DNA from 4 places in the Cupriavidus sp. 05T42 genome. Region 4 is predicted to be linked to each of the others. Evidence: predicted binding sites of a transcription regulator. Region 4 holds the regulator's gene; each other region holds the start of a gene.

What was found. Region 4 encodes FNR, which switches genes on or off when oxygen is low (the NO sensors DNR and NnrR bind a similar motif). Its sites were predicted from a motif close to TTGATNNNNATCAA; they were not measured.
Region 1: the regulator FNR is predicted to act here: its motif matches at 1,060-1,073, upstream of AC1EJR_RS24255 (DASS family sodium-coupled anion symporter).
Region 2: the regulator FNR is predicted to act here: its motif matches at 1,234-1,247, upstream of hemN (oxygen-independent coproporphyrinogen III oxidase).
Region 3: the regulator FNR is predicted to act here: its motif matches at 813-826, upstream of AC1EJR_RS09350 (fatty acid desaturase).

Annotation. Positions count from the first base shown of each region.
Region 1 covers NZ_JBFTLH010000024.1:80,527-82,726, forward strand. The annotation lists gene AC1EJR_RS24245 (acetate/propionate family kinase) at 1-119, shown strand, start outside; gene AC1EJR_RS24250 (tyrosine-protein phosphatase) at 138-899, opposite strand; gene AC1EJR_RS24255 (DASS family sodium-coupled anion symporter) at 1,190-2,200, shown strand, end outside.
Region 2 covers NZ_JBFTLH010000012.1:116,835-119,034, forward strand. The annotation lists gene hemN (oxygen-independent coproporphyrinogen III oxidase) at 1-1,172, opposite strand, end outside; gene AC1EJR_RS17585 (ABC transporter substrate-binding protein) at 1,373-2,200, shown strand, end outside.
Region 3 covers NZ_JBFTLH010000005.1:300,713-302,912, forward strand. The annotation lists gene guaD (guanine deaminase) at 1-761, shown strand, start outside; gene AC1EJR_RS09350 (fatty acid desaturase) at 912-2,081, shown strand; yybP-ykoY riboswitch at 2,150-2,200, shown strand, end outside.
Region 4 covers NZ_JBFTLH010000006.1:299,083-301,282, forward strand. The annotation lists gene AC1EJR_RS11005 (hypothetical protein) at 28-255, shown strand; gene AC1EJR_RS11010 (hypothetical protein) at 252-497, shown strand; gene fnr (fumarate/nitrate reduction transcriptional regulator Fnr) at 526-1,251, opposite strand; gene AC1EJR_RS11020 (sulfite exporter TauE/SafE family protein) at 1,336-2,094, shown strand.

The DNA.
Region 1 (2,200 bases), on a different contig from region 4:
ACACCCAGCGCGTGAGCCGCGACGACAGCCGCGTGCCCGTGCTGGTGCTGCCGACCGACGAGGAAGGCATGATTGCGCTCTCCACCGCGCGCATCCTGCGCGAGCGCGGCGGACTGTAGTAGCGGCGGCGGCCGGGCTCAGGCTTCGAGATAGTGGCCGCGCAGGCGGTCGATATCGACGCCAAGACCATCGGCCAGATAAGCCTCCAGGCCGCCGTGCGCCTGCTCGATGGCGGCGATCGACGCCTCCAGGTATTCCGGCCGCACCTCGAGCAACGGCATGATGACGTCGGGCGGCACGCCCAGCGCCTCGGTTCGCGCGAGGATCGCCTCGTTGAAGCGGCGGTTCCAGTGGTTGGACTCGAGGTAGTTGGCGACGATGTCGTCCCGCGCCACGCCAAGCGCGGACAGCAGCAGCAGCGACGCAAAGCCGGTGCGGTCCTTGCCGGCCGTGCAGTGGTAGTACAGCGTGCCGCCTGTCTCCGCATTGCGCAGGAAGCCGCCGAACGCGTCGCGATAGCGCACCGGGAAATCGCGGTAGACATCGACCATAAAGGCGTGGACCTGCGCCGGCGTGCTGTCACGCAGACGTGGCATCAGCACGTCCATCGCCATGCTGCCCTCCAGCACCGGCACGGGAATCCAGCGGAAGCGCTCACCGAAGGCGGCCTCCTGCGGGGACTTCTCGCCGGCCGAGCGAAAGTCGATGACCATGTCGAGGCCCAGCGCATGCAGGCGATCCAGGTCCGCCACGCTGGCCAGCGCCGGATTGCCGCTGCGAAAGAGCTTGCCGTGACGCACGCGGCGCCCATGCGCGCCGACGAGGCCACCGAGGTCACGTGCGTTGCTGATCGTCTCCAGCGGCAGGCACGGACGGATGTGTGTTGGGTGAGTCACCATGTCGGTGTCCGGTTAAGGGTGATCGAAGGGTTTTCAACATCGTCCCCAATTATTTCAGATCGAGGACACGCGGCGCCATCGGGAATCGCCCAATGTCCGCCATCCGTTGCGCCGCCGTGACGCACCGTGTGTCGCCCCCGATGCCTGATCTTGCAGAGGCTTGATCCTGGACAAATCGCGCTGACGCGGTGCCTTGGCATGGGCAGGCACGCTTCTCATAATGCGTGGGTCGACCGCGGCGACCCTGCGTGACGACCGCGTCGACAGGCTCATCCACTTAGGAAGTCAAGATGCCTGACTCGCATATCTCTGCTGCACCTGCCGCCGCCAAGTCGGCGCCCGTCACCCCCAAGGTGACCCTCCACTGGGGCTTGTACCTCGCCCTCGCCGTGCTCGCCGCGGTACTCCTGATACCTACGCCCGAAGGGCTTCCCATCGCGGGGCAGCGCATGCTCGCCATCCTCGCCTTCGCCGTGGTCGTGTGGATCACCGAGGCGGTGACCTACGAGACCAGCGCGATCATGATCACCTCGCTGATGGCGGGCCTGATCGGCTTCGCGCCGACGGTGGCCGATTCCACGGTCAACTACGGCACCTCGCGCGCGCTGGGCATGGCGCTGGCCGGCTTCTCGAACACGGCGCTCGCGCTGGTGGCGGCCGCGCTGTTCATCTCGGCTGCGATGACCGTGACGGGACTCGACCGGCGCATCGCGCTGGTCACGCTCTCCGCCATCGGCACCAGCACGCGCCGCATCCTCATCGGCACCATCGCGGTCACGATCATCCTCAGCCTGGTCGTACCCAGCGCCACCGCGCGTAGCGCCTGCACGGTGCCGATCATGATGGGCGTGATTGCCGCGTTCGGCGTGGACAAGAAGTCCAATACCGCCGCCGGCATCATGATCATGGTGGCGATGGCCACCAGCGTGTGGAACGTCGGTATCCAGACCGCCGCCGCGCAGAACCTGCTGACCGCCGGCTTCATGGACAAGCTGCTCGGGGAGCGCGTGACCTGGCTGCAATGGCTGATCGCCGGCGCGCCGTGGGCGCTCATCATGTCGGCGGTGCTCTATTTCCTCGTGCGCTGGCTGCTGCCGCCTGAAACCGATGCGATTGCCGGCGGCAAGGAAGCCGTGCAGCGCGAACTGGCCGCGCTCGGGCCGATGACCGGCCCGCAGAAACGTCTCGCCGCCGTCGCCATCGGCCTGCTGGTGTTCTGGGCGACCGAGGGCAAGCTGCACAGCTTCGACACCGCGACGATCACCTTCGTCGGCCTGGTGATCCTGATGCTGCCGCGCTTT
Region 2 (2,200 bases), on a different contig from region 4:
ATCGCCTTGCGCAGATGGTCATCGGCGGACATGCCGAAGCCGCGCGCCACCGGCAGCCGGCCGGCGTCCAGCGCGTCGTAGTACTCGTCCGTGGTGCGCGCGTTCTGCGCGTAGTGGCCGGCCACCGCGCCAATCGCCGAGACGCCGAAGCCCAGTTGATCGTGCCCCGCGTGGGTGGCGTAGCCCTGGAAGTTGCGTTGCAGCCGCCCGGCCTGCTGGGCGATGGCGAGGTCGTCGTCCGGCAGCGCGAAATGATCCATGCCGATATAGACATAGCCGGCGGCGGTCAGGCGCTCGATCGTGGACACCAGGATGTCGAGCTTCTCGCCGGCGGGCGGCAGCGCCGCCTCGTCGATGCGCCGCTGCGGCTTGAACACATGCGGCAGGTGCGCGTAGCTGTAGGCCGAGAGCCGGTCCGGCCGCAGCGTCAGCACGCGGTCGATGGTTGCTGCGAAGCGTTCGGTGGTCTGGTGCGGCAGCCCGTAGATGAGGTCCATGCTGACCGAGCGGAAGCCGAGCCGGCGCGCCGCCAGCACCACATCGCGCGTTTCCTCATAGGACTGCACACGATGGATCGCCGCCTGCACCTCCGGGTCGAAGTCCTGCACGCCGAGGCTGATCCGGTTGAAGCCGAGTTCCGCCAGCAGCGCCATGCGCGCATCGGTCACGCGGCGCGGATCGATCTCGATGGCGTGCTCGCCCCCGGGCAGCAGGTGGAAGTGTTGCGTCAGCGCCGCCATTACGCGACGCATTTCGTCGGGATCGAGGAAGGTCGGCGTGCCGCCGCCCCAGTGCGATTGCATGACCGCGCGGCGCTCGCCGAGCCGGCCGGCAACCATTGCCATTTCCCGGGCGAGATAGTCAACGTAGCGCGCGCTGCGGGCGTGGTCCTTGGTGATGATCTTGTTGCAGCCGCAGTAGTAGCAGATGTTCTCGCAGAACGGGATGTGCAGGTAGAGCGAGAGCGGCGCGGGGGAGTCCGCGCGGCAGGCGTCGAGCGCGGCGAGGTAGCGGGCGTCGTCCACTTCGGCGTCGAAGCGGTCGGCGGTGGGGTAGGAGGTGTAGCGGGGGCCGTTGCCGTCGATGCGGCCGGCCAGGCTGCGGAAGTCGGCCAGTGCGCGGCGGTCGAACGCCGTGGCGGCAGGCATGCTGGGGAGGGTGGGGGCGGACATGGTGCGCTCTTTTTGCGGGCGAAGATGGTCACGATGCTATGCCCCTGCGCCGTCGCTCACCTTGACGCGCATCAAGCGCACGCCGCGCTTGCGCCCGCAGCCCCGCCACCGTGGGGCGTTGGCGTCATCCGAGCGTCACGAACGGCCGATAGGCTCTGCCCGCCGTCCCCTCCTCCACCCGATTCCAACGCCCGCCGACCATGCGCCCAGCCTCGCCCAGAACGATGTCGCCCGCCGCGCCGGCGCGCCGCCGCATGCTCCGGTCGTTCGGCACGCTGGCCGCGATGCTCGCGGCGCCGGCCGCCTTCGCCCAGCCGCAACCACAGCCCGCCACACAGCGCCGCACGCTGGTGGTCGGCCATCTGCTGGACCGCGTGGGGCCGCAAGCGGATCTGGCGCGCGACTACCTGGCCGGCGCCAAGGTGCTGTTCGATGCGGCGAACGCCTCGGGTCAGGGGCCGCGCATCGTACACGTGGTGCGGGATGCCGATGCCAGCCCGCGCATCGGCACCTCGCAGGCCATCGGCATGGCCGAGTCGGACCATATCGACGTGCTGTTCGGCCCCGGCGACACCCTGCTGCCCGCGCTGGCCACGTCGTCCGAACTGAGCCGGCGCGGCGTGCAGATCGTCGCCCCGCTCTCCGGGCTTTCGCTTGCCGCCGACAACATCTGGTTCACGCGCGCCGACTATCAGGCCGAGCTGGACGCCGCCGTGCGGCAGCTGCGCAGCTACGGCCTCAAGAACATCGTCCTGGCCGTGTCGCCCGACTTCGCCGCCGGCACGCTCGCGGCGGGCTCGCCGTGGCTCGATCGGATGGAGCGCGACCTCGGTACGCGCGCCGTGACGCTGACCGGCAGTGTCGATGACGGCGCGCGCCGCATCGCCGCGACGCGGCCCGGCGCGGTCATCGTGGCCGGCGACACGCTTGCCTACGGCGGCCTTGGCCGCGCGCTGGCCTCGCAGGGTTGGTACGGTTTTCTGGTGGGATTGTCGGCCGTGAGCCCGGCCTCGGCGCGCGAGATTCTC
Region 3 (2,200 bases), on a different contig from region 4:
ACTCCGCCGACCTGATCTCGAAGTGGCACAACAAGGGCCGGCTCGCCTACGCGATCACGCCGCGCTTCGCGCCGACCTCCACCGAGGCGCAACTGGCCGCCTGCGGCGAACTGGCGCGCGCGCATCCGGACGCCTTCATCCAGACCCACGTGGCCGAGAACCGCGACGAGGTGAAATGGGTGGCCGAGCTGTTCCCCGACGCCCGCAGCTACCTGGACGTGTACGACCGCTACAGCCTGTTGCGCCCCGGCGCGTTCTACGGCCACGCGATCTACCTCGACCAGGACGACCGCCGCCGGCTGGCCGACAGCGGCGCCGCCGTGGCGCACTGCCCCACCTCGAACCTGTTCCTGGGCAGCGGCTTCTATGACTTCCACCAGTCCGATGCCCACCGCCTGAACGTGACACTGGCCACCGACGTGGGTGGCGGCACCTCGTTCTCGATGTTCCGCACCATGAACGCGGCACACAAGGTGGCGCGCATGGGCGGCTACCACCTGACCGCCCTGCGCATGTTCTACCTGGCCACGCGCGGCGCGGCCGAGGCGCTGGGCTGGGCGGACCGCATCGGCAGCTTCTCCGTGGGCTGCGAGGCCGATTTCCTGGTGCTGGACCCCGAGGCCACGCCGCTGATCGCCCGCCGCAGCAGCCGCTCCGAGACGCTCGAAGAGCAGTTGTTCGCCTTCGCCATGCTCGGCGACGACCGCGTAGTGGACAACGTCTACATCATGGGCGAAGCCACGCGGGAACTGGCGGGTTGATCGCTTTTGGGCGACGGACAGCAGGCAAATACGTGTTGTCGCCCGTCCGCCTTGACCAGCATCAACACAACCGTCATCAAAGCCTTCTAGGCTGTCGCATTGCCCGCCCCCGGCTATCGGGTGCGCCAAGACAGACCCAAAAAGACTGACATGACTGCCCGATCTCTGGATGTATCGCCGGCCCAGACTGCTGAGCCGGCTTCCCACCCTGCCCACCCGCCCCGCAAGCTCGCCGGCGTTCCCCTGCCGGAACCCATCGCCTTCGAGGCCCCCTTCCCTAACCGCAAGACCATCCGTGGCTGGCTGATTCCGCTCGGCGAGCGCAGCGTGGCACGCGCGCTGACGCTGTTCGCGCTCGACTACGCGATCTTCGCCGCGGTGCTGGCCGGCGTGGTCCTGGCGCCGCAGTGGTGGGCCAAGCTCGGCCTCGGCGTGCTGCTGGGTCTGGTGATCGCCCGGCTGTTCATCATCGGCCACGATGCCTGCCACCAGAGCCTGACGGACCGCCGTGGCCTGAACAAATGGCTCGGCCGGCTGACGTTCCTGCCGTCGCTCACGCCCTACAGCCTGTGGGAAGTCGGCCACAACGTGGTCCACCATGGGTACACCAACCTCAAGGGCTTCGACTTCGTCTGGGCGCCCTACTCGCTCGAGGAATTCCGCGCGCTGCCGCGCTGGCGCCGGGTGATGGAGCGGGTCTACCGCAATGGCTTCGGCGCCGGACTCTATTACCTGATCGAGATCTGGTGGTTCAAGCTGTTCTTCCCGAGCAAGCGCCAGATGGCCACGCGCCGCGCGATCTTCATGTGGGACTGCACGCTGGTGGCCACCTTCGGCGCCATCTGGATCGGTGCGCTGGCCTGGCTGGCCGTGGCCACGGACCAGTCGGTCCTGGGGCTGGTCGGCGCCGGCTTCGTGCTGCCCTTCCTGATCTGGAACCTGACCGTGGGCTTCGTGCTGTATGTCCACCACACGCACACGAGCGTGGCGTGGTACGACACCAAGCCGATGTGGGCCAAGGCCCAGCCGTTCGTCTCGACCACCGTGCACCTGCGCTTCCGCTTCGGCATCGGCGCCGCGCTCCACCACATCATGGAGCACACCGCGCACCACGTGGACATGAGCGTGCCGCTGTACCGGCTCAAGCGCGCCCAGGCCCTGCTGGAGCATGCGCTGCCGGGCCGCATCATCATCGAGAACTTCTCGTGGCGCTGGTACTTCCGCACGGCGCGCCGCTGCAAGCTGTACGACTTCAAGGCCCTGTGCTGGACCGACTTCCGCGGCCGCCAGACCAGCGACAACTCGCCCGTGCCGGTCTGACCTGACCCGCATTTCCCAACAGCCATGCCAAAGGCGGTGGACAGTGTCCGCCGCCTTTTAGTACAATTACGACTTCCATTGGGGAGTAGCCGCCCTCGTCTCACCGCGCCGCGCAATGC
Region 4 (2,200 bases):
GGAAATATTCGACGCAAGGAGTAGGCAATGACAGCGCAACAAGTCAAGCCGTGGTGGAAGGAACCGTGGCCGTGGCTGCTGATGAGCGGACCGCTGCTGGCGATGATCGGCTGTGGTGTGACGATCTGGCTCGCCAATACCCACGCCGACGTGCCGGTGCGCGATGCCGCGCGGCATGGGCTGGTGGTGGAGAAGCTGGATGGGTCCGCCGTGCGTGCCGACGCCCATGTCAATGACACGGCGAGGCGGCCATGAGACTACGCTGGCTGATGTGGGTGATGTGGCCAGCGTTCCTGATGGGCGGCGTGGCCACGGCAACGGTGTTCTCGATTGTCGATCCCAGTGACCTGAGCTTCTTCGGTCATCCGGTCGACGCGTCGCGTGAGGCGATCTATACCGTGGGATTCCTGCTGGCGTGGCTGTTCTGCGCCTTGTCGAGCGGCCTGACGCTCTACACCATGCCAACGCCGCTCAGCGATACCGATGAACTCGAGTAGCGAGTGCACCGGCGCCGGCGAGCCGGCCTTAGCAGGAGCGGTTGTAGATCTGCTTGATGCCGGCCATGTCGATGAGCTTGACGTGGCGCTGGCGGATCTGGATCAGGCCCGCCTCGGCAAAACGAGAGAACAGGCGGCTGACGGTTTCGAGTTTCAGGCCAAGATAACTGCCGATCTCCTCGCGACTCATGCGCAATACGAACTCGCTCGACGAGTAGCCACGCGCCGACAGGCGATCGGAAAGATTGACGAGGAACGCGGCAAGCCGCTCCTCGGCCCGCATCGAACCCAACGTCATCAGCATCACCTGGTCCTGCGAAATCTCCTTGCTCATCAAGCGCAGGAACTGGGTTTGCAGCGAGGGCAGGTCAGACGAGAGCGCCTGCAAGTCGTTGAAGCGTACGACGCAGACTTCGGCATCCTCGAGGGCCGTGGCATCGGAAGCATGCTGCATTTCGCCGAGGCCATCCATACCGACCATCTCGCCGGGCAGATGGAAGCCGGTGATCTGCGAGCGGCCGTCTTCGAGCGTCACGTGCGTCTTGAGCGTGCCGAAACGCACGGCATAGACGGCGGTGAGCGGATCGCCCATGCGGTAAAGCGTTTCGCCCTTGTGCACGCGCACGCGTTCCTGCACGAGCGTGTCCATCTTCAGGAGGTCCTGGTGCGACATGCCTACCGGCAGACAAAGCTGGCCCATCCCGCACGTAGAGCAGCGGGGCGAGATCTCGGTGACGGGTATGGAGGTAAGCAATTGAGGGCTCTTGGTGATGCGCATTGCAGCGAGGGCGCGACAGATCAATTTTACCGCGTGAAGTGACGCGGAAGCGAGGGACCGTTGCCATTTGGTGTGCTTTTCAGCGTTTTTATCGTTGCGTTGTTTGGTGGCGTCCACTGTGCTGCGATGTGTGGCGGCATTGCGATGGCGGCCGAGCAGCGCGCGGCGGTGCGCGTGCCGGTGACGATCCATCGCTCGCCGCGCGGCTGGCTCGTGGAATTGCTGGCGATGCACGCCGGCCGCCTGACCACCTACGMGTTGCTGGGGGCGGTGGTGGGTGCCGTCGGCGCCACCGTATGGAAGCAGGACTATCTGCCTGTGCAGCGATGGCTCTATGGCGCAGGCGGAGCGATGCTGGTGATGTCGGGCTTCTGGCTGTTGCGTGGGCGCACCATGCGTGCGACGCGCCTGGAGGCGTTCGCGGTGCGCATGGCCCAAGGGGTGGTGGGTCGCATGGGCGCGCTCGGTATCAGGCTGCCTGCCGGCCTGGCCCGGCATGCGCCGCTGCTGCGGCGCTTCGGTCTGGGACTCGCCTGGGGGATCGTGCCGTGCGGGATGGTCTATGGGGCACTCGCAATGGCGTTGCTGGCCGGCAATGCGGCGTCGGGCGCGCTGGTCCTGTTCGCCTTTGGGTTGGGAACGCTGCCAAACCTACTGGTGATTTCGGGGTTGTCGGGCTATGTGCGCCATGTGTCGCGCCGGCCGGCGGTCCGGACCGTGGCGGGCGTGCTGATCATCGGCTTCGGCATCGTGGGCGTGGCGCGGGCGGTCTGGCTCCCGGAGACGCTGGCTGCGCATGGGTTCTGCGTGGTGTTCTAGGACGATTCCGGGCGGCGGACAGGCCGCCCCGGTTCGTGCCATTCGCCACGCCGGGCGGCGGGCGGGTTGCGGAGGGGGGCGGGAATGCCATACAATCGCGAGAACC